Regions from separate parts of the Arthrobacter gengyunqii genome, predicted to be linked through region 2. Evidence: riboswitches for the same ligand, from Rfam matches in the RefSeq annotation. Region 2 holds a riboswitch; each other region holds the start of a gene.

Region 1 (7,182 bases), 680 kb from region 2:
TCCCACCACCGCCCAGCGGGCACCCCTGTTGCTCAGGAGGGATTCGACAACTGCGGAGTCATTGACGTGTGGCATCGGCCGTCCTTTGGTGGGGTGCTGGATCGGGCTCCAGCTTACGCCCGCCGCTGTGCCTCGGCTCAGCTCAGGAAAGACTCGATTGCCTCAGCAAGGGCTTCCTCCGGCACACTGACACTGCTTCCTTCCAGCAGCTGGAACTCTCCTTCTTCCAAGGCATCGGCGGCCTGGCGTGCGAGGTCCTGCGTCTCGTCGCCGCTGGCGTTCCCGGCCAGCACCAGCACCGGAACCTGGACGCCGCCGAGTCCTTCCAGTTCAGTCTGCAGGACCAGCATCTCGTCGTCGCCCTCGTTCAGGGCCAGCGTCGGTTCCAGGGCAACGACGCGCGTAATCACCGCGGATTCCTCGGCAGCGCGCAGCGCCAGGAAGGCACCCGAAGCGAAGCCGTAAAGGTCAGCGGTTCCACCGGCCACCTGCACCACCGCCAGCAGGTCATCGACGTCGGATTCCGCCGTGTACTCCTCACCGACGCCGCTTTCACCCAGCCCCCGGCGGTCATAGGTGTAGACGGTGTGATTGCTCGAAAGCAGCTCGGCCAGCGCACGGGTGCTGGAGCTGTTGCGGTCGGCGGTCAACGGATCCACGATCACCAGCGGCGGTCCGTCACCCTGCCGGGACCAGGCAATGCGGGTGCCGTCTGCGGAAAGGGCCATGCCGGTGGCACTGGGTGAGGGTTCCATGGCGGACTCCTGCTCGCTGAAGGGGCGCTGCGCGGACCCTTCAAACGTAAAGAGGCGGTCCGTCCCCGGTCAATGGCTCCGCACCGAACCAGCCTTCTGCAGCCGGAAGGACGCGCCGCGGTGGTTTTCCGGCAGCTTGTCCCCGGCACCGAAGAGCTTATTCCGCAGGGTCCCGGGAGCGTACTCCGTGGGATATGCCCCGCGCTTCTGCAGCTCGGGAACCACGAATTCCACCACATCCTCGAACGTGCCCGGAGTAACGGCGTAGGCCAGGTTAAAGCCGTCGACGTCGGTCTCCTCCACCCAACGGATCAGCTCCTCGGCCACCTCCGCACCGGATCCGACCAGCCTCGGGCCCAGGCCCCCAATGCCGGCGCTCTCGGCGATGTCCCGCACCGTCCAGGGTTCGCCGTCGTCCTTTACTTTCTGGAAGTTGGCGGCCGCGGACTGGATGGCATTGGATTTCACGGCGCCCAGCGGCTGGTCGAGTTCGTAGGTGGAGAGATCAACTCCCATCCAGCCGGACATCAGGGCGAGGGCGCCCTCGTCGCTGATGTAGCTCTGGTAGTCCAGGTGCTTGGCTTCGGCTTCCTCCGTTGTTGCGGCCGTGATGATGGTCAGCAGGGTGTAAATCCGGATGGAGTGCCGGTCCCGGCCGGCGGCCTCGGCGGCGTCGCGGATTTTGGTGACGGTTTCCTTGAGCTTCTCCACCGTGGACGCGCCGACAAACACTGCTTCGGCGTTCCCGGCAGCAAAGGCGATGCCCCTCGGTGAGGCACCGGCCTGGTAGATCACCGGAGTGCGCTGCGGCGAGGGCTCGCTGATGTGAATGCCCGGGACCTTGAAGTACTTGCCCTCGTGGTTGATGTCGTGGACCTTCGCCGGATCGGTGAACACGCCGGTCTCCCGGTCCCGGACAACGGCGTCGTCCTCCCAGGATCCTTCAAGCAGCTTGTAAACCACCTCAAGATATTCATCGGCGTGGTTGTAGCGCTCGTCGTGCTCCAGTTGGTCTTCGGCACCCATGTTGCGTGCCGCCGAGGGCAGATACCCGGTCACCACGTTCCAGCCGACCCGGCCGTTGGTGAGGTGGTCCAGGGTGGAGAGGCGCCGGGCAAACGGGTAGGGGTGCTCATACGCGGTGCCGGCCGTGACGCCGAAGCCGAGGTGTTCGGTGACCAGGGCCATGGCGGAGACCAGCAGCAGCGGGTCATTCACCGGCACCTGGGTGCCCTGGCGAAGGGTGGCATCGTTGGAGGACCCGTAGACGTCATAGGTGCCCAGGACATCGGCAATGAAGATTCCGTCGAACAGGCCGCGTTCGCAGGTCCGGGCCAGATGCGTCCAGTAGCTGAGCTTGGTGTAGTCAGCCGAGCGGTCTTCAGGGTGGCGCCAGAGTCCGGGCGACTGGTGGCCCACGCAGTTCATGTCGAAGGCGTTGAACCGGATCTGCCGCGGGGTGCGCTGGTCGAGCTGTTCGACCGGCTCGGACTGGCTGGACTGGTCGGATTGGCTGGGCAGGCTGGCCACGGGGACATCCTTCGGAAACGGGACGCACCTGCGAAGGAGCGCCGTACTTGCCGTTCGCGGACGCGACACGGCCGGATCCTCATCTGGGGCACCCCGCTACGGAAAGAGGGTTGCCGCCCAACCAGCCAGAGCTTTGCGTTGGGACTCATGATCCTTCGGCTCCAGTATTCGCACAGCGCTGATCAGCGGGCAAGCCGTAGCCGTCACGGAGCGTAACGGCAGACGGCGGCCCAGGTGCCTGCGGTGAAGGCGGCGTCGAAATATTACGCAGGGGACTTGCCGCTTTCCGCAATCGAGCGTTTAGTTGCACTTGACCATCCCGAGCGGCTGAGAGACCTGGATCAGTGAAGCCGCAGCAACCCTGGTTGCCGTCCCTCCTCCTTGAGGAACGGCAATAGCGAGGACAGCACCGCAGGAGGCCCGCAACGGCCCAAGGTGTTATCCGTAGGGTGCTACTGCCAGGACCGATGGAGAGTTAACATGACCGCTCTGGCTTCACAGTCCCCTGCCGCCGCGCCGCCCCACGGGCGCACCGCCGGCTCCGCACTGCCCGTCACCTTTTCCTCGCTGGGCCGCGCCTTCGGCTCCGGCAGTGAAACTCATCAGGTGCTGCGGGACATAACCTTTGACATTCACGCCGGTGAGGTCCTGGCCATTCTGGGCTCCAGCGGCTGCGGAAAGTCCACGCTCCTGCGCGCCGCCGCCGGCCTGGATGCTCCAACGACCGGAGAAGTCCGCATCGACGGAACACCGGTCCGCGGCATCGATGACCGGTGCGCCGTCGCGTTCCAGGAACCGCGGCTGTTGCCTTGGCAAACTCTGCAGGCCAACATTGCCATGGGCCTGCCCAAGAGCATGAGCGCTAAAAACGGTAAGGCCAAAGTGGCCGAACTCCTGGAGCTGGTGGAACTGGCGGCGTTTGCCAAGCACCGGCCGCGGGCAGTCTCCGGAGGTATGGCGCAGCGCGCTTCCCTGGCTCGGGCCCTGGCACGAACCCCCGGGGTGCTGCTGCTGGATGAGCCGTTCGGCGCGCTCGATGCTTTGACCCGACTCAAGATGCAGGACCTGCTGCTCGCGGTGCACCGCGCCAGCCCCACCACGGTACTGCTGGTGACCCATGACGTGGATGAGGCCCTCCAACTGGCCGACCGCATCATCATCCTGGGCAAGGAACCCGGTGTTACCGGGGCCGCCATCACCGAGACCATCACCGTGCCCGGCCCGCGTCCACGAGACCGCGCCTCGGCGGAGCTGGCCCGAATGCGCGGCGAACTCCTGGCCCGCCTCGGCGTCGATCGCCACTAAGCCGCTCCTCCCCGGCGTCGCCCCCTCCTTGCTTGGGGCCGCTCCATCAGCAGTTCTGCGCCCCTTTTGCGCCTGAACCGCGACTATTCGCAGCCAACTCTTCAGAAAGAACTCCCATGAACAGCCGTTCCCACAGTTCCCGCCCCGCCCGCACCACCCTTAGAACCCTGGCCGCCGTTGCCGCCGCGGCTTCCCTGCTGCTGACCGGGTGCGTGGCAGGCGAGGATTCCGATGCCGCCGCCAACGCAGGCGCAGCCGACGGCGGAACCCTCACGCTCGATTTCGCCACCTACAACCCGCTGAGCCTGATCATCAAGGACCAGGGTTGGCTGGAATCCGCCCTGGCCGACGACGGCGTCACGGTGGAGTGGGTGCAGTCCGCCGGCTCCAACAAGGCCAATGAGAACCTGCGCTCCGGGGCAATCGATGTCGGTTCCACCGCAGGGTCCGCAGCCCTGCTGAACCGCGCCAACGGATCCCCGATCAAGGCCATCGACATTTTCTCCCAGCCGGAATGGGCGGCCCTGGCGGTGGGCGCCGACTCCGCCATCACCTCGGTAGCGGACCTCAAGGGCAAGTCGGTCGCCGCAACCAAGGGCACCGACCCCTACTTCTTCCTGGTGCAGGCGCTGGAGGAGGCCGGCCTGACTCTGGAGGACGTCACCGTTGAGCAACTGCAGCACGCGGATGGCCGGAGCGCCCTGGAAAACGGATCAGTGGATGCCTGGGCAGGGCTGGACCCGATCATGGCGGGTGCCGAACAAAACGGTGCCCGGTTGATCCACCGCAACCTGGACTTCAACACCTACGGCATCCTTGCCGCCAACGAATCCTTCCTGACAGAGGATCCGGAACTGGCCCAGGCCGTGGTCAACGCATATGAGAAGGCCCGCGCGTGGGCTGCTGAAAACCCGGAGGAAACGGCGCAGATCCTGGCCGATGTTGCCGGCCTGGACCTGGCAGTGGCCCAGACCGTGGTGCTGGAACGCAGCAACCTCGACGTGGACCCCGCCCCGGGTGAGGCCCAGCGCAGCGTGCTGGAGAAAATCGGCCCCACACTGGTGGAAACCGGAGACGTGGCCGGCCAGGACGCCGTGGACAAGGCACTGGACGGCCTGTTCGATGACTCCTTCGTGAAGTCCGCTGATCCCGAGTCCATTTCGGATGCACAATGAGTTCGGTCCTGAAGACCCCGGCATCCGCGAGCGCCGGTGCCGGGAATACAGCGCCGGCCGGCACCATCCTGACCAGTCGCTGGACCCGCGCGGGTCTGGGCCTGGTGGTTCCCGCCCTGGTACTGGCCGCCTGGCAGATCACCACGGCGGCCGGGATCTTCAGCCCGGTCCAGCTGCCTTCGCCGTCGGCCGTCTACACCGCGGCGGTTGACCTGATCGGCCGTGGACAGCTTGGCCTGCACGTTGCCATTTCCACCCAGCGGGTGCTGGTCGGCTTTGCCATCGGCGCCCTGCTGGGCCTAGCGCTGGGCGCGGTGCTGGGGCTGTCCCGGCTGGCGGAAGTCCTGCTGGGTCCGATGATCGGCGCGCTGCGCGCGGTGCCGTCCCTGGCCTGGGTGCCGCTGCTGATCCTGTGGCTGAAGATCGGCGAGGATTCGAAGATCACCCTGATTGCCATCGGCGCGTTTTTTCCCGTGTTCACCACCGTGTCCCTGGCGCTGCGCCACGTGGACCGGAACCTGGTGGAGGCTGCCCGCGCCTTTGGACTCAACGGGCTGAAGCTACTGAGAACGGTGCAGCTGCCCGCCGTCGTGCCGGCGGTGTTCTCCGGCCTGCGGTTGGCACTGGCACAGGCCTGGCTGTTCCTGGTTGCCGCTGAACTTATTGCATCGTCCATGGGTCTGGGATTCCTGCTGATCGATTCGCAGAACAACGGGCGCACGGACCGTCTGCTGCTGGCCATCGTGCTGCTGGCCGTCATCGGCAAGATCACCGATGCTTTGCTCGGCCTGGCGGAAAAATGGGCGGTGGCAAAATGGGCCTGACATCCACTCTTACTGCGGACCCAACCGCCGAAACCGAGCGGATCGCGTTCTGGGAAGCCGCAGCCAGGCAGCTGCAGTGGGAGCAGCCCTGGCACACCGCGCATACGTTTACCCCGCCGCAGCGGCTGAGCGGACCGGAGATCCCGGAGTCCGACGCCGACTACAGCGTCCCGGCCATCGAGTGGTTCGCCGGCGGAACCCTGAACGTGGCCGTGAACTGCGTGGACCGCCACGTTGCCGCCGGCCGCGGGGACAAGGTGGCCCTGCACTTTGAGGGCGAGCCCGGTGACCGGCGCACCGTCACCTATGCGGATCTGCAGCGCGAGGTCTGCCGCGCCGCGAACGCACTGCTGAACCTGGGCATCGGCAAAGGTGACCGCGTGGTCATCTACCTGCCGGTCATCGTGGAAACCATCGTCATCACGCTGGCGTGTGCCCGGATCGGCGCCGTCCACTCCCTGGTGTTCGGCGGCTTCTCCGCCGAAGCCCTGAAATTCCGGGTCGAGGACACCGGCGCCAAGCTGCTGGTCACCACCGACGGCCAGTTCCGCCGCGGCACCGCCGTGCCGGTCAAGGACAACGCCGATGCCGCGGTCGCCGGGACCAACGCCGTCGAACACGTCCTGGTGGTCCGCCGCACCGGGTGCGACATCGCCTGGACCGAGGGCCGCGACCTCTGGTGGCACGAGACCGTGGACACCGCCTCCGACGTCCACGCAGCCGAGGCCTTCGACGCCGAAACGCCGCTGTTCATCATGTACACGTCCGGAACCACCGGACGTCCCAAAGGCCTCGTACACACCATGGGCGGTTACCTGACCCAGGCGTCCTGGAGCTACGAGTTCCTTTTCGCGAACCCGGACGAACGTGCACGGGAAGCGGACGTTCACTGGTGCACCGCGGACCTGGCCTGGGTCACCGCGCACACCTACGAAATCTACGGGCCGCTCTCCAACGGTGCCACACAGGTGATCTTCGAAGGCACCCCGAACACCCCGCATCCGGGACGCCACTTCGAAATCATCGAACGCTACAAAGTCACCAGCTACTACACCGCTCCCACGCTGGTCCGGTCGCTGATGGGCTGGTTCCCGGACGGCGTGCCGGACACCTGGGATCTCTCCTCCATCCGGCTGCTTGGCACCGTGGGCGAGGCGGTGAATCCCGAGGCGTGGCGGTGGATGCGCGAGCAGCTCGGCCGCGGTGAAGTGCCCGTGATTGACACCTGGTGGCAGTCCGAAACCGGCGCCACCATCCTCTCCCCGCGTCCCACCGACACCGGTTTCAAACCCGGCTGCGCCTCCCGCGCCCTGCCCGGGGTGTCCACCCGGATTGTGGACGAGGGTGGAAACCCCGTGCCCCCAAACACCCAGGGGTTCATCGTGGTGGACAAGACCGGTCCGGCCATGGCCCGCACCGTCTGGGGCGATCAGCAGCGCTACCTGGCTTCCTACTGGCGGCAGTACGCGCGGCAGGGCTGGTTCCTCGCCGGGGACGGCGCCAAATACGACGACGACGGCGACACTTGGATCCTGGGGCGCACCGACGACGTCCTCAACGTCTCCGGGCACCGGCTCTCCACAATCGAGATCG
Region 2 (7,182 bases):
AGGGCCAGCGTCTCGCCGGTGCTGGCGTCGCGGACCTCGGCCGAACCTGCGGCAGAGAGCTCGGAGCGTTCCGGTGTCCACCAGGAATCCCGAACGTAGCTGGGGACTACCCGGACGTCTATGGCTGTGGAGGTCATCGTTGACTGGCCCTTTCGAAAAATGTTGATCGGGACCGGCGGTCCGGCCCTGTCCGCGCCTGCTCCGGCGGCAGGTCAGCAGACCATCCCCACCGGATAACTGACCGGACGTTCAGTAATAGGAATTAGCCTACAGCAGGATGTGGCGCAGCACACCCTGTGTGTCGGTCACCGGAAATCTACCCGTTCTGCACTCGGATGCCCTGTCCACCGTGTCCTGCGGAGATTGCGCAGGACTACGTTGGAGCGCACACCCGCACCCTTGAAGGAGCATCATGCACGAGTTCCAGACTCCGGCCGCAGCTTCACCTCCGTCATCCCCCGGCCCTTCGGGCAAATCCAAGCGGCCCGCCCGGCTGCGGCACAGCGGCCTTGTTGGCGCCATGCTGCTTGGCCTGACCGGGGTGTTGTCCTCGGCGGTGGCTGCCGTGCCAGCTTCCGCGGCGGAAACCGTGTCCGGTTCCGGCTCCGGACAGGAGGCCCAGTCCTACGGCGGTTACGGCGGTTATGGTCATGGAAAAGGCCGCGGCAATGGAGGCGGACACGGCGGCGGTCACGGTGGCGGCGGCAATGGTCACGGCAATGGAGGCGGACACGGCGGCGGTCACGGTGGCGGCGGCAATGGTCACGGCAATGGAGGCGGACACGGCGGCGGTCACGGTGGCGGCGGCAATGGTCACGGCAATGGCGGGGGTCACGGGAATGGCAAGGACAGAACGGTCGACTACGTAGCGTTCGGAGATTCCTACGCTTCAGGGTTCGGCGGCGGCCCGCTGCTGGACGCCTGCCGCCGCACGGCCCAGGGCTATCCGACCCTGCTGGATGCCCTGCCGCGGGTGGAGCTGGACAGCGATCAGTCCTGCGCCGGAGCCACGGCGCTGACCACCGACCCGGCCCCGCCCGCAGGCCCCGTGGACCTGCCTGAGCAGATCTCCACCGCCGTCTCCGCCGATCTGCTGAACCGGCAGACCGATCTGGTCACCGTCACCATTAGCGGCAATGACGTGCAGTTCGGCTCCGTAGTGGCTGCCTGCGCCGGAGCGGCGCTGCCGGAGACCTGCGCCCCCGCACTGGCTGCGGCACAGGCCTTCGCGGAGACCGCCGTCGTTCCCCAGCTGCAGGCCAGCTTTGCCCAGATCCGCGAAGCTGCACCGCGGGCAGAACTGGTGGTGGCCGGCTACCCGCACCTGTTCGAGGCCAGCACCCCTGGCCTTCTCAGCGTGGAGGCCCAGACCCTGTTCAACGCCGGAACCGATGCGCTGAACGCCGTTGTCGCGGGGCAAGTGGGCGACGGCACCTTCGTGGACGTGACCGAAGCTTTTGCCGGCCACGGCATCGGCTCACCGGACCCCTGGATCCTTGCGGACGGCCCCTTTGCCCTGCATCCCACGGCCACCGGGTACAGCGAGGGGTACTTCGCCGCCATTACCGCCGCAGTGGACGTGGAACGGCTGGGCCAGAACGGCCGGGGACACTGCCGCGGCCGCGGTTAAAGCTAGCTTCCCGCCGGCGCGCTCAGCACTTCCGTGAGGTCAAATTTCACCGGCTCCTCCAGCTGGCCGTAGGTGCACGAGTCCGGTGAGCGGTCCGGCCGCCAGCGCAGAAACTGCGCGGTGTGCCGGAACCGTTCTCCCTCCATGTGGTCGTACTTGACCTCCACTACGCGCTCGGGCCGCAGCGGCACAAAGGAGAGATCCTTGCCGCCGCTCCAGCGGCTGCCCTCGGAGTTGCGGGGCGTGCGCGTCCCGGCGTCCTGTTTGTCCGCCGTCCACGGGTGGTCCGCCGAATCCGAGACGAGCGGCTGCAGTTCCGAGAACAGTTCACGCCGCCGGGCCATGCTGAACGCTCCGGCCACCCCCACGTTGGTAAGTTCACCGTCGTCGTTGTAGAGACCCAGCAAAAGCGAGCCGACGGCGTCGGGGCTGGACTTGTGCACCCGGTAGCCGGCCAGTACGCAGTCCGCGGTCCGTTCGTGCTTGTACTTGGCCATGGTGCGTTTGCCCGGCTGGTAGGAATCCGCCAGGGGCTTGGCGACGATGCCGTCCAGGCCAGCACCTTCAAACTCGCTGAACCAGCGCTGCGCGGTGCCCGGATCGGTGGTGCGGGCGGTCAGATAAACGGGTGCGTCGGCGTCGGCAAGCGCGGCTTCCAGCGCACTGCGGCGCTCCGCGTACGGTCGGTCCATGAAATCGGTGTCGTCCAGCGCCAGCAGGTCAAAGGCAACAAAGGCCGCCGGTGTCTGCTCGGCCAGCAGCTTCACCCGGCTGGCTGCCGGATGGATGCGCTGCTGCAGGACCTCAAAGTCCAGCCGCTTCCCTGATTCGCTGATCAGGATAATCTCGCCGTCCACCACGCAGCGCTCGGGCAAGTTGGCTTTGAGCGCCTCAACCAGTTCCGGAAAGTACCGGGTCATCGGTTTTTCGTTTCGGCTGCCGATCTCCAGCTCATCCCCGTCGCGGAAAATAATGGAGCGGAAGCCGTCCCACTTGGGTTCATAGGAGTATTCACCCTCGGGCAGAGCGGTCACGGCTTTGGCCAGCATGGGAGCCACAGGCGGCATTACCGGAAGTTTCATGCGCCCATTCTTACCCGACTTTTCAGTCGAGGGGAACGACGGCACCCAGGCCCGCGGCAAACGCCGTCAGCAGGTTCCGCCCTTGCTGCCAGTCGCCGATGCCGCTTTCGTCATTGATGTGTGTCAGCGGGCCGGCGTCGATCACGGGGACATTCCAGGCTCCGGCCAGCAGCCGTGCTCCCGGGAGCGTGCAGTACGGATCATTCTCGCTGGCGATCAGCAGTCCGGGCACCGGCAGCGGCTGCAGCCGCGGGTCCCGGAAGGAGCCCGCTGTGTCGGGAAAGGCAGGCTCGGCCGGATCGGGCGGAGCCACCAGCAGCACGCCGCGGGCGCCTTCGGGGTTGCGCAGCAGCCACTCGGCAGAGGCCAGGCAGCCCAGGCTGTGGGCCACGAGGATGGTGTCGCCGCCGCGGGAGCCGGCGGCGTCGTCGAGCGCACCCATCCAGTTCTCCAGGTTCGGGTCATCCCAGGACGACGGCGAAATCCGGGACACGTCCGCCGCACCGTCCTGCCACCGGCTTTGCCAATGCTCGTCATTGGAACCGCCGATCCCGGGGACCATGGTCAGGTGCATGCTGTTCGCCTCTCATCCAATGGCGCCGAGGAGCCGGCAACCGGGAATATCTGCTCGGAAACCGGTGCTGTGAATGAACATGAAGAAGATCGGTTTCCTGTCCTTTGGACATTACCGCGACGTGCAGGGTTCTTTTGTCCGCACCGCCCGCGACGCCCTGCTGCAGACCGTTGAAACGGCGGTGGCGGCCGAGGAAGTGGGCATTGACGGAGCCTTCCTGCGGGTCCATCACTTTGCCCCGCAGTTCGCTGCACCGTTCCCCCTGCTGTCCGCCATGGCTGCCCGGACTCACCGGCTTGAACTGGGCACGGCGGTGATCGACATGCGGTACGAAAATCCGCTGTACATGGCCGAAGAAGCGGCGGCCACGGATCTGATCAGCGGCGGCAGGCTGCAGCTGGGGCTGAGCCGCGGTTCACCCGAGCCCGCGCTGCGCGGCTATGAGGCATTTGGCTACGTTCCCACCGGGGATAGCACCGATGCGGATGAGGCCCGCAAGCACACGTTGGTGTTCCGGGCGGCGATTGCCGGTGCAGGCCTGGCGAACGCGGATCCGATGATGACCGGCAGTTCCGACGCGCTGGCCATCGATCCGCAGTCCCCCGGCCTGGCAGAACGGATCTGGTGGGGTTCCGGCACCCGGGCGACGGCCAAATGGACCGGCGAGCAGGGCATGAACCTGATGAGCTCCACCCTGCTGACGGAGGACACAGGCGTGCCCTTCGACGAACTCCAGGCGGAGCAGATTGCGGTGTTCCGCAAGGCCTGGGCCGACGCCGGGCATGAAGGAGCTCCGCGGGTGTCCGTCAGCCGCAGCGTCATTCCGCTGGTGACCGACACCGACCGCCGGTATTTCGGCCTGCGCGCGCAGGCCGAGGGCCGCGACCAGGTGGGACGGCTCGACGGTGGCTTGGCCCGGTTCGGCAAGAGCTACATCGGCGAACCGGATGTCATTGCCGCCCAGCTTGCCGCCGACACCGCGGTTCAGGCTGCGGACACGCTTCTGGTGACGGTTCCCAACCAGCTTGGCGTGGACTACAACGTGCAGCTGCTGGAGAACATCGTGAAGCATGTCGCCCCCGCGGCCGGCTGGCGGTGATGTTTCCCGTCCGGCGCAGGTTCCGGGCTGTCACCGGCATACGCTAAGGTGGTGACAGCTTCACGAGAGGTGGCCAACGCGCCCGGAGGAATCCGGGCACGTAAAAGCTCCGACTGGCCTCACACCAACCCCATTGTTCGGCGGGTGGTTCGGATGACGAAGCGGCCTGACGCCGCCCGGCGCAGGCAAGGACAACCTGTAAAGGAACACACTGTGAGCATCTCCAGTGACACCCGCTGCATCAGCTACACCCCCGGGCACAACGTCCACCTGATTCACGGCAAGCGCCTGGCTGTTTACGATGACTGGGTGGATGCCCAGGCCTATGTCGATCTCGATCTGGACCTGATCCAATTGGTGGTAGACGGCGAGCAGCAGCTGATGTGGTTCCATGACCTGCCTTCCCTGGCGCAGGCGCTGGCCCATTCCAACGGCCAGGCGCAGTGGTGCGCACGCTATTCATCGTTGCTGGTGCCCGGAGGCTTCGACAGCCCCGCCCGGCGCTCTTTTTTCTACTTGGCGACGCCGGAAAGGGTCCATCCCTGTAAACGGCTCAGCGCAAACGACTCCGAAGACGCCCAAGCTCAGCGGGGCTGAGCCCGGCTGAGCGCAGGTACTGTTCGGCGTCAAAACCGTCCAGGGCGCGGAGCAGTTCACGCCGTCCGTCGGCCACCCGGGCGTCTTCCTGCTCGGGAGTCAGCGGCTTTTCGCGCGGATGCACCTGAGTGGCATGGAACGCGTTGATGCCGCGGACTGCCTGCTCATAGTCGTCGGCAATGGCCTCCGGTGATGCCCCGGCCAGCTGGAGCAGCAGCATGGCAATGAGCCCGGTGCGGTCCCGGCCGGCCGAGCAGTGGATCACCACCGCGCCGTCGCCGGCCTCCGCTATGGACTCAACGACGGCGGCGATCTTCTCCGGCCAGCGGCGCAGGTTTTCCCGGTAGTAGCGCGGGGAGTCCATGTACGGGCCGCACAAGGCGGTGAAGTCGGGGTCGTTCGCTTCCTGGGTGGGCCGGGTCAGGAACGTGATGCCTGCGGCGGCGTCGGGGCTCACTTCCGGGTCGGTGTCCCGGCGGCCCTGCTCCACGTCGTTGCGGAGGTCGATGACGGTGCGGACGCCGTCGTCGTACGCCTGCCGCCAGCCGTTTTCCGTCAGCCATTCGGACCGGCCCATCCGGAAGATCCGGCGCGGCGCCACGGCCCCTCCGCCGGAAAGGGGAATGCCGCCGAGGTCACGGGCGTTGGCGGCGCCCTCCCACTCCACTCCTCGGTTGCCCATCATGCCCTTCTAGGACCAGTCGAAGAAGCCCTTGCCGGATTTGCGGCCGAGCTCGCCTCGGGCCACTTTGTCCCGCAGAATCTGCGGCGGCTCGAACCGGGGACCCAGCGTGGAGGCCAGATACTCTGCGATGCCCAGCCGCACGTCCAGGCCCACAATGTCTGTGGTCCGCAGCGGACCCGTGGGGTGCTTGTAGCCCAGGACCATGGCCGCATCGATGTCCTCTGCCGAGGCCACGCCCTCTTCCACCATGCGCATGGCTTCCAGGGCAATGGCCACTCCCAGCCGGGAACTGGCAAAGCCTGGGGCATCGTTCACGACCACCGGGGTCTTGCCCAGGTCCTGCGCCCAGGCGGCGGCCGCCTCGGCCAGCTCCCCGGAGGTCTGCTTGCCCAGCACCACTTCGATCAGGGTGGAGGCAGGCACCGGGTTGAAAAAGTGCAGGCCGCAGAACCGTTCCGGGCGCTGCAGCTTTTCCGCCAGCTCGGATACGGACAGCGAGGATGTGTTCGAGGCCAGCCAGGCCTCGGATCCCAGCTGTTCCTCGACCGCAACCAGGGCCGTCGACTTCAGGCCAAAATCTTCAGGCACCGCTTCCACCACCAATCCGGCTCCGGAGAAGGCCGCATAGTCTGTGGACACGGACAGGCGCGCGGTCAGGTCCCCGATGGTCTCGGTGACGGTGCCGCGCTCAACGCTCTTGGCCAGCGCTGAGGCGACGCGGTCACGGGCGGCGGAGGCAGCGTCGTCGTCGCGCTCCACCACCACCACTGTTGCTCCGGCCGTGCAGAAAGCGTGGGCAATGCCTGCGCCCATCCGACCGCCGCCGAGCACGCCTACCGTGGAGGGAACTGCCATTACTTTTTCTTCCTCTCAAGAAACGCCGACATGCGGTCAAACTTGGCCTGCGATTCAAACAGAATCCCCTGCGCCAGGGTGTCAATGACGGGGTGGGCCTCCGCCGGGGCGGCGAAAACTGTTTTGGTGAGCCGGACCGCCAGCGGGTCCTGGCGGTCGATCCGGTCAGCCAGGGCGTGCGCGGCGTTCAGCAGCTGCTCGGGAGCGGCGAGTTCCGTGACCAGGCGGGCCGCCAGCGCTTCCTCCCCCGTCAGCACGCGTCCGGCCAGCAGGATCTCCTTGGCGAGCGGCTCGCCCACGAGTTCCTTCAGCCGCCAGGCGGCACCTGCAGCGGCCAGAATCCCCAGCGAGGTTTCCGGATTGCCGATCTTCAGTCCTGGCGTGCCGATGCGGAAGTCCGCAGCGAAGGCCAGCTCCGCTCCCCCGCCCAGCGCGTAGCCGTCCAGGGCAGCGATGACGGGCATGGGCAGCTTGGCGATCCGGGCGAACACGGTGGAGTTAATGCCGCGCAGGGCGTCGTCGCGGCGGCGTTCCCGCAGCTGGGCTATATCCGCCCCCGAGGCGAACACCCCGTTGCTTCCGGCCAGGATGAGGATCCGGGGGTTCTCTTCCAGATCGGCACACAGTACGTGCAGCTCGTCCACCATGGCGGAATCAATG
Region 3 (7,182 bases), 980 kb from region 2:
TCCGTTCCAGATTGACGAGCACGTGGAGGTTGGCGAAGAGGCCCGCCTGAAGCACCGCTACCTGGACCTGCGCCGTCCGGCTCCGGCCCGGAACATGCGCCTGCGTTCCGAGGCCAACCGCATTGCCCGGAACCTGCTGCATGACGAAGGTTTCGTGGAAATCGAAACCCCCACGCTGACCCGTTCCACCCCCGAGGGTGCCCGCGACTTCGTGGTTCCGGCGCGTCTGGCCCCGGGATCCTGGTACGCACTGCCCCAGTCACCGCAGCTGTTCAAGCAGCTGCTGCAGGTGGGCGGCTTCGAGAAGTACTACCAGATCGCCCGCTGCTACCGCGATGAAGACTTCCGCGCGGACCGCCAGCCGGAGTTCACTCAGCTGGACATTGAGGCGAGCTTCGTCGAGGAAGACGACATCATTGCCCTGGGCGAGTCCGTGGTGAAGGCCCTGTGGAAGCTGATCGACGTCGAGATCCCCACCCCGATCCAGCGCATGACCTACCGGGACGCCATGGCCCGCTTTGGTTCGGACAAGCCGGACCTGCGGTTCGGCCTGGAGCTGACCGAGCTGACCGACTTCTTCAAGGACACCACGTTCCGCGTGTTCCAGGCCCCGTACGTGGGCGCCGTCGTCATGCCCGGCGGTGCCTCGCAGCCCCGCCGCACCCTGGATGCGTGGCAGGAATGGGCCAAGCAGCGCGGCGCCAAGGGCCTGGCTTACGTGCTGGTCCAGGAGGACGGCACCCTGACCGGTCCCGTTGCCAAGAACCTCACCGACTTCGAGCGTGAGAACCTCGCGGAGAAGGTTGGCGCCAAGCCCGGCGACTGCGTCTTCTTCGCTGCCGGCGAGACAACCGCCTCCCGTGCACTGCTCGGCGCCGCCCGCGTGGAGATCGGCCACCGCACCGGTCTGATCGATCCCAACGACTGGGCCTTCGTGTGGATTGTGGACGCTCCCATGTTCGAGCCGGCGTCGGCCGCTGTGGCAGCCGGTGACGTGGCAGTGGGCGGCGGCGCCTGGACGGCCGTGCACCACGCGTTCACGTCTCCCAAGCCTGAGTTCATGGACACGTTCGACACCGATCCGGAGTCGGCCCTGGCCTACGCCTATGACATTGTCTGCAACGGCAATGAAATCGGCGGCGGTTCCATCCGTATCCACCAGCGCGACGTGCAGGAACGCGTCTTCAAGGTCATGGGCCTTTCGCAGGAGGACGCGCAGGAGAAGTTCGGCTTCCTGCTCGAAGGTTTCAAGTACGGCGCACCGCCCCACGGCGGCATCGCCTTCGGTTGGGACCGTGTGGTGGCCCTGCTGGCCGGCACCGAGTCCATCCGCGACGTCATAGCGTTCCCGAAGTCCGGCGGCGGCTACGACCCGCTGACCGCGGCACCGGCTCCGATCACTGCCCAGCAGCGCAAGGAAGCCGGCGTGGACTTCAAGCCTGAGAAGAAGCAGGACAAGCCGCAGGAAAGCTAAGTCCCGGCGGACATGCAGCCCGGCTTGCCCCGGTGAGCCTGGCGGATTGTACAGCCTGACTGGTTGCAGAGCCTGGCGGGTTGCACAGTCTGACAGGTGCACAGTCTGACAGGCCCAAGCGGTGCACGGAGCCCGGTCGTCTTTTATGGCGGCCGGGCTCCGTGCTTTCCGGATGTAGGGCTTTGTTTCCCTCCGTTTTGTCCCGTTCCCTCCGTTTTGGGAAAAAGTGACCGGTCCGCAGTGGCAGGGATTTCCCAAACCGGAGGGACTTCCCAAACCGGAGGGAAACGGCGGCCCGCGGCTGTCAGGCGAAGGCGGGAACCCCCAAATGCCGGAAGGCTGAGCCGTGGAAGACCAGCGGTTCGTGGGCGTCCTCGTGGGAAGCATGGCCGTGGACGCGCAGCAGCACCACCGCATGGTCGCCGGCCGGAATCTCCTTTTCCACAGAGCACTCGAGCCACAGGGCTGCCCGGTCCAGGAAGAGTGAACCGGAGGTGTCAGTGTGCAGGCTCAGCCCGGCAAAGCGGTCGCCTGTATTGGAAGCAATCTGCTTGCAGACGCCCTCATGATCGGATCCGAGAACCGACACCCCGATCCGTCCGGCACCGCGCAGGACGGGCCAGGTGCGGGACGTGTTCTGCACGGCGAACATCACCAGCGGCGGATCCATGGAAACCCCGACCGTAAACGAAGACGCGACAAGGCCCTGCGGCTTTCCGTCGATGACCGCGCACAAAGCCGCAACGCCGGAGGGGAATCGGGAAAAGGCCCGCCGCAGCGCAGCGGGCTGAAGGTCGGTCAAAAGTGTCATGCGCATAGGTCCTTTGCCTCAAGCGCCAGGCCGGAAAGAAGCAACGGCGAAGCGCAGTACTTGCCGCGCCGGAATGGGTTCGGGCGGCCGAATCGTCACCTGGAGCACCCCGCTACGGCGAGAGGGTTGCCGTCCAGCCGGCCAGGGCCCGTGGCTGGAACTCTTGATTCCTGCTCCAACGTAGGCCGGGCAGCACCGGGACACAAACCCCCGCCACAGTTCGTAAACTCCGCTTCATAAAAGTCATGGGAATGAAGGGATACAGTGTGAAGAATGAGACAGCGGTGGTTTAAACAGGTGGACGTTTTCGGCAGCGAACCGTATTTGGGCAACCCACTGGCAGTGGTGCTCGAAGCGGAAGGGCTGACGGATGCCGAGATGGCATCCTTTGCCCGGTGGACCAACCTTTCCGAGACCACCTTCGTCCTGCCGCCCACCGTGGACGGGGCCGACTACCGGGTCCGGATCTTCACCCCCGGCGGGGAGATTCCCTTCGCCGGACACCCCACGCTGGGCACGTGCCACGCCTGGCTGGAGACCGGAGCCAAGCGCCGGTACCCCGACGTCGTCGTGCAGGAATGCGGCATAGGGCTTGTGACGCTGCACGCCAATGCCGGGATCGCGGCGTTTGCCGCTCCGCCCCTGCTGCGCTCCGGTGAGCTGGAGGACGACGTCCTGGACCAGGCCCGGCGGGCACTGGGCCTGGAAACGGAGCAAATCCTCGCCTCCAACTGGATCGACAACGGACCGGGCTGGCTGGGACTGCTGCTCCCGGACGCCGCAACCGTCCTGGCGCTGAACCCGGACCCGACGATCATGGGCAACCTGCGCGTGGGCGTCATCGGTGCGCAGCCGGCGGACGCGGAAACGGACTTTGAAGTGCGCGCCTTCGTACCGGGTCTCGGTATTGCAGAGGATCCGGTCACCGGCAGCCTCAATGCCGGACTCGCCCAGTGGCTGATCGGAGCCTCACTGGCACCGGAACGCTACGTCGTCACCCAGGGCACTGCCGTCCAGCGCTCCGGCCGGGTCCGGGTCTTCACCCGGGACCGCAAAATTTGGGTGGGCGGATCCACGGTCACCTGCATTGACGGCACCGTCACGCTGTAATCCGGCACCATGTTCACCCTAAAGTCCCTCGCCCTTCCGGTTATCGGTGCGCCCATGGCCGGAGGGCCTTCCACCCCGGAGCTGGCTGCCGCCGTGGGGGAGGCCGGCGGGCTCGGCTTCCTGGCCGCCGGCTACAAAAGCGCCGAATCCGTGGCGGACCAGATCACCCAGCTGCGCCGGCTGAGCGGCAGGCCCTTTGGCCTGAACCTCTTCGTACCGGATGCTGCCAACACCTACCCGGTCGCCGCGCAGGATCAGGCCGCGGCGAAGGCCGCAGCCCAAGCCCGAAGAATCGAAGCCGCCCTGACCTTCCGTGAGGACCTGGTCGCAGCAGCAGGGCAGGGGCCGGCTGGAACCACCGTCCCCGAACCCGGGATGCCGGATCCCACCGACGACGACGGCTGGCAGGCCAAGCTGGAGCTGGTCCTGCGGGAGCGGGTCCCGGTAGTGTCCTTCACCTTCGGACTGCCGGAACCGGCGGTCTTCGCGGAGCTTGCGGCGCAGGGAATCTGCAGCGTGGTGACGGTCACCGACGCCGGCGAGGCCCGCGCGGCCGCGGAGGCGGGAGCGCACATCCTGTGCGTGCAGGGCCCGGAGGCAGGCGGACACCGGGGAACGCTGGACAGCGGGAAGGTCCCCGGCGAGGTGGCGCTGACGGACCTGCTGGGCCAGGTTCGAGAAGCCTGCCCGCTCCCGTTGGTTGCAGCGGGAGGGATTTCCACCCCGGAGGACGCGTCCGCAGCTCTGGCCGCCGGGGCGGGTGCCGTCCAAGTGGGAACACTGCTGCTGCTCAGCGACGAAGCCGGGACCAGCACAGTGCACCGCGGCGGGTTGATGGACGCTGTACAGGGCCGCAGGGATCCTGACACTTCGCTGACACGGGCCTTCTCCGGCCGTCCAGCCAGAGGGCTGACCAATGACTTCATGCGTGCCCATCCGGATGCCCCGGACGCCTATCCGTACGTCAATCACATCACCGGCCAGCTCCGGGCCGCCGCCGCGGCGGCAGGCAATCCGGAAGGAGTCAGCCTGTGGGCCGGAACAGGGTTCCGGCACGCCGCTGAAGGTCCGGCACCGGTGATTCTCCGCCGGCTGTTCGGACTGGCCGATTGAGGTCGGTCGCGGGACAGCACAGGGCTCGGTATCTGAACGGGTCAGGGCACAGTAATTCGGATGAAAACGGAGCAGGCATCCTTGGCAGCCTGAGTTAGCACCGCCAGTTTGGGGTCCTGAACATCGAGCGGACGCAGCCGGGCCAGGTTGCTCCACCGCGCGAAGATCTTCTGCCGCGCCAGCACCTCGGTCAGCGCGCGGTCTCCGCCGAACACCAGATACTCCGGCGGATGTTCGGTGAAGATCCGCGCCGCCTGCTCGGCGGCCGTCTCCACCAGTGCGTCGGCCTGGTTGGCCCGCCGCCGGGCAAAACGCTGCTGCGATCCGCCGCCGGCAGCCGTCCGGGACTGCACGTAGCGGTTGCCGGCCTTTGACGCGAGCAACCGGCCCTCCCGGGCAACACCCACGGCGTAACCGCCGCGGCGCAGCAACACAATCCCGAGCGTGCGGGACTGGCCGGCCAGCGAGACCAGGCGCTCGACGTCGTCGGCTCCCCGCCCGGGGCGTCCGTCGTCCGGCCACGGCGCCAGCAGGTCCGCTTCGGTGCCGTTGGCCGCGGACACATGCAGGCCGCCGTGCTCGGGCGTGATGCTTAGCTGCCCGGCGCCGGCGGCCAGACGGTCCAGCCAGCCGGGCAGCCGCTGCGCAGAAACAAAGGTGGAGCGTGTGGCGGGCATTTGGTTCTCCTGGAGAGTCTGCTCACCAAATGCGAACAGCACCCGGCGTCCGCCGGGCCAATCCCACGCTACGGCACGAGTAGCCTTGATTGGTGAGTGATTTGTTCAGCAGCGACAGCGACACCTCCAACGCGGACGACGACGGAGCCGGTTTCGGCGCCGACGCCGACGACGCCCGGAAGCGCCCGCGCAGCCCGCTGGCCGTGCGGATGCGCCCCCGCACCCTCGACGAAGTGGTGGGCCAGCAGCACCTGCTCGGGCCGGGATCCCCGCTGCGCACCCTGGCGGAGTCCGCCGATGACCGCGGGCCGGCCGGGCCGTCGTCAGTCATGCTGTGGGGTCCACCCGGCACGGGAAAAACCACCCTCGCGCACGTGGTGGCCCGCGGCTCCGGCCGGAAATTCGTGGAGCTCTCCGCCATAACCGCCGGCGTGAAAGACGTCCGCCGCGTCATGGAAGAGGCCCTCACCAACCGCGACCTGCACCGCATCACCACCGTATTGTTCCTGGACGAGATCCACCGGTTCAACAAGGCACAGCAGGACGCCCTGCTGCCGGGCGTGGAGAACCGCTGGGTGGTGCTGGTGGCCGCCACCACCGAAAACCCGTCCTTCTCCGTAGTCTCGCCGCTGCTGTCCCGCTCCCTGCTGCTGACGCTGAAACCGCTCACCGAAGAGGATATTGCCGCACTGCTGCAACGCGCTGTCGAAAATGAACGCGGACTGGCCGGACGGGTTCGGCTCAGTGACGAGGCGCTCGAGCATCTGGTGCGCCTGGCCGCCGGGGACGCCCGCCGCGGCCTCACCGCGCTGGAGGCCGCCGCCGGCGTCGCCTACTCCGAACGCACCGAGGGCGAGGCCATCCCCGAGGTCACCCTGAGCGACGCGGAAAAGGCGCTGGATGTGGCAGCGCTGCGCTATGACCGTGCCGGAGACCAGCACTATGACGTCACCAGCGCCTTCATCAAATCCCTGCGGGGTTCCGACGTGGACGCCGCACTGCATTACCTGGCCAAGATGCTGGAGGCGGGGGAGGACCCGCGCTTCATCTCCCGGCGGCTGATGATTTCCGCCGCCGAGGATGTGGGCATGGCTGATCCCACCGCCCTGCAGACCGCCGTCGCCGCGGCCCAGGCGGTGCAGATGATCGGCATGCCCGAAGGCCGGATCATCCTGGCCGAAGCCGTGGTCCACATTGCCACCGCACCGAAATCCAATGCGGCGTACAACGGGATCAACGCCGCCATCGCGGATGTGCGCGCCGGCCGCGGGCAGGGGATTCCCGCGCACCTGCGGGATGCGCACTATCCGGGGGCGAAGCAGCTCGGCCACGGCAAGGGCTACATCTACTCCCACGACGAGCCGCACGGCGTGGCCCGGCAGCAGTATCCGCCGGATGATCTGGTGGGCCGCAACTACTACGAGCCCACGGCTAACGGCATCGAACGCGACATTGCGGCGCGGTTGGAGCGGCTGCGCGGCATCGTCCGCGGAAAGTAGCCCGGGAGGCAGCGGCCGGAGATCTGCCCGCGCCGTGCGTGCTAGCATTGATGGTTGACTGGCAAGTGCGACGCCGGACCCCCCTTTCCGCTTTTACCGGCGAAAAGTTGTGCCCGACGCCGTGTCTGTAGCAGAAGGCAGCGGTTGGCCGGAGCTCTCCCTAATGGAGGCCAGTACTTACGTATCAGTCATCTCGGTATCCCGGTGAAAGCCAGGGCTGCGGTGGCCAAACCGCCAAAACAGTGAAAGGTGAACGTGGCTAACAACACACGTGCACGCCGTCAGGCCCGCGCTTCGCGCGCCCTCGGCATTGCTTTGACCCCCAAGGCAGCCAAGTACTTCGAACGTCGTCCTTACCCCCCGGGTGAGCACGGCCGCGCACGTCGCAAGCAGGACAGCGACTACGCTGTACGCCTGCGCGAAAAGCAGCGTCTGCGCGCACAGTACGGCATCCGCGAAGCACAGATGACCCGTGTCTTCGAGGAAGCCCGCCGCACC

Evidence for each region. A riboswitch is a leader RNA that binds a small molecule or an ion and turns the genes downstream of it on or off. The one in region 2 is predicted to bind S-adenosylmethionine.
Region 1: linked by a shared signal. The riboswitch ahead of MUG94_RS00920 (LLM class flavin-dependent oxidoreductase) and the one ahead of MUG94_RS14675 (hypothetical protein) in region 2 are both predicted to bind S-adenosylmethionine.
Region 3: linked by a shared signal. The riboswitch ahead of MUG94_RS10020 (flavin reductase family protein) and the one ahead of MUG94_RS14675 (hypothetical protein) in region 2 are both predicted to bind S-adenosylmethionine.

Annotation. Positions count from the first base shown of each region.
Region 1 covers NZ_CP095461.1:172,631-179,812, reverse strand. Annotated here, with positions in the region: gene MUG94_RS00930 (CoA-binding protein) at 1-75, opposite strand, end outside; gene MUG94_RS00925 (alpha/beta fold hydrolase) at 138-755, opposite strand; gene MUG94_RS00920 (LLM class flavin-dependent oxidoreductase) at 825-2,204, opposite strand; SAM riboswitch class IV at 2,324-2,438, opposite strand; gene MUG94_RS00915 (ABC transporter ATP-binding protein) at 2,766-3,590, shown strand; gene MUG94_RS00910 (aliphatic sulfonate ABC transporter substrate-binding protein) at 3,707-4,765, shown strand; gene MUG94_RS00905 (ABC transporter permease) at 4,762-5,589, shown strand; gene acs (acetate--CoA ligase) at 5,580-7,182, shown strand, end outside.
Region 2 covers NZ_CP095461.1:3,180,399-3,187,580, forward strand. Annotated here, with positions in the region: gene paaZ (phenylacetic acid degradation bifunctional protein PaaZ) at 1-137, opposite strand, end outside; gene MUG94_RS14650 (hypothetical protein) at 452-835, opposite strand; partial or broken gene MUG94_RS14655 (SGNH/GDSL hydrolase family protein) at 881-1,630, shown strand; gene MUG94_RS14660 (ATP-dependent DNA ligase) at 1,633-2,712, opposite strand; gene MUG94_RS14665 (RBBP9/YdeN family alpha/beta hydrolase) at 2,735-3,286, opposite strand; gene MUG94_RS14670 (LLM class flavin-dependent oxidoreductase) at 3,360-4,385, shown strand; SAM riboswitch class IV at 4,444-4,583, shown strand; gene MUG94_RS14675 (hypothetical protein) at 4,599-4,982, shown strand; gene MUG94_RS14680 (tyrosine-protein phosphatase) at 4,939-5,664, opposite strand; gene MUG94_RS14685 (3-hydroxyacyl-CoA dehydrogenase family protein) at 5,674-6,522, opposite strand; gene MUG94_RS14690 (enoyl-CoA hydratase/isomerase family protein) at 6,522-7,182, opposite strand, start outside.
Region 3 covers NZ_CP095461.1:2,197,105-2,204,286, reverse strand. Annotated here, with positions in the region: gene aspS (aspartate--tRNA ligase) at 1-1,474, shown strand, start outside; gene MUG94_RS10020 (flavin reductase family protein) at 1,779-2,285, opposite strand; SAM riboswitch class IV at 2,337-2,454, opposite strand; gene MUG94_RS10015 (PhzF family phenazine biosynthesis protein) at 2,559-3,395, shown strand; gene MUG94_RS10010 (nitronate monooxygenase) at 3,405-4,508, shown strand; gene MUG94_RS10005 (acVLRF1 family peptidyl-tRNA hydrolase) at 4,550-5,185, opposite strand; gene MUG94_RS10000 (replication-associated recombination protein A) at 5,278-6,684, shown strand; gene rpsD (30S ribosomal protein S4) at 6,940-7,182, shown strand, end outside.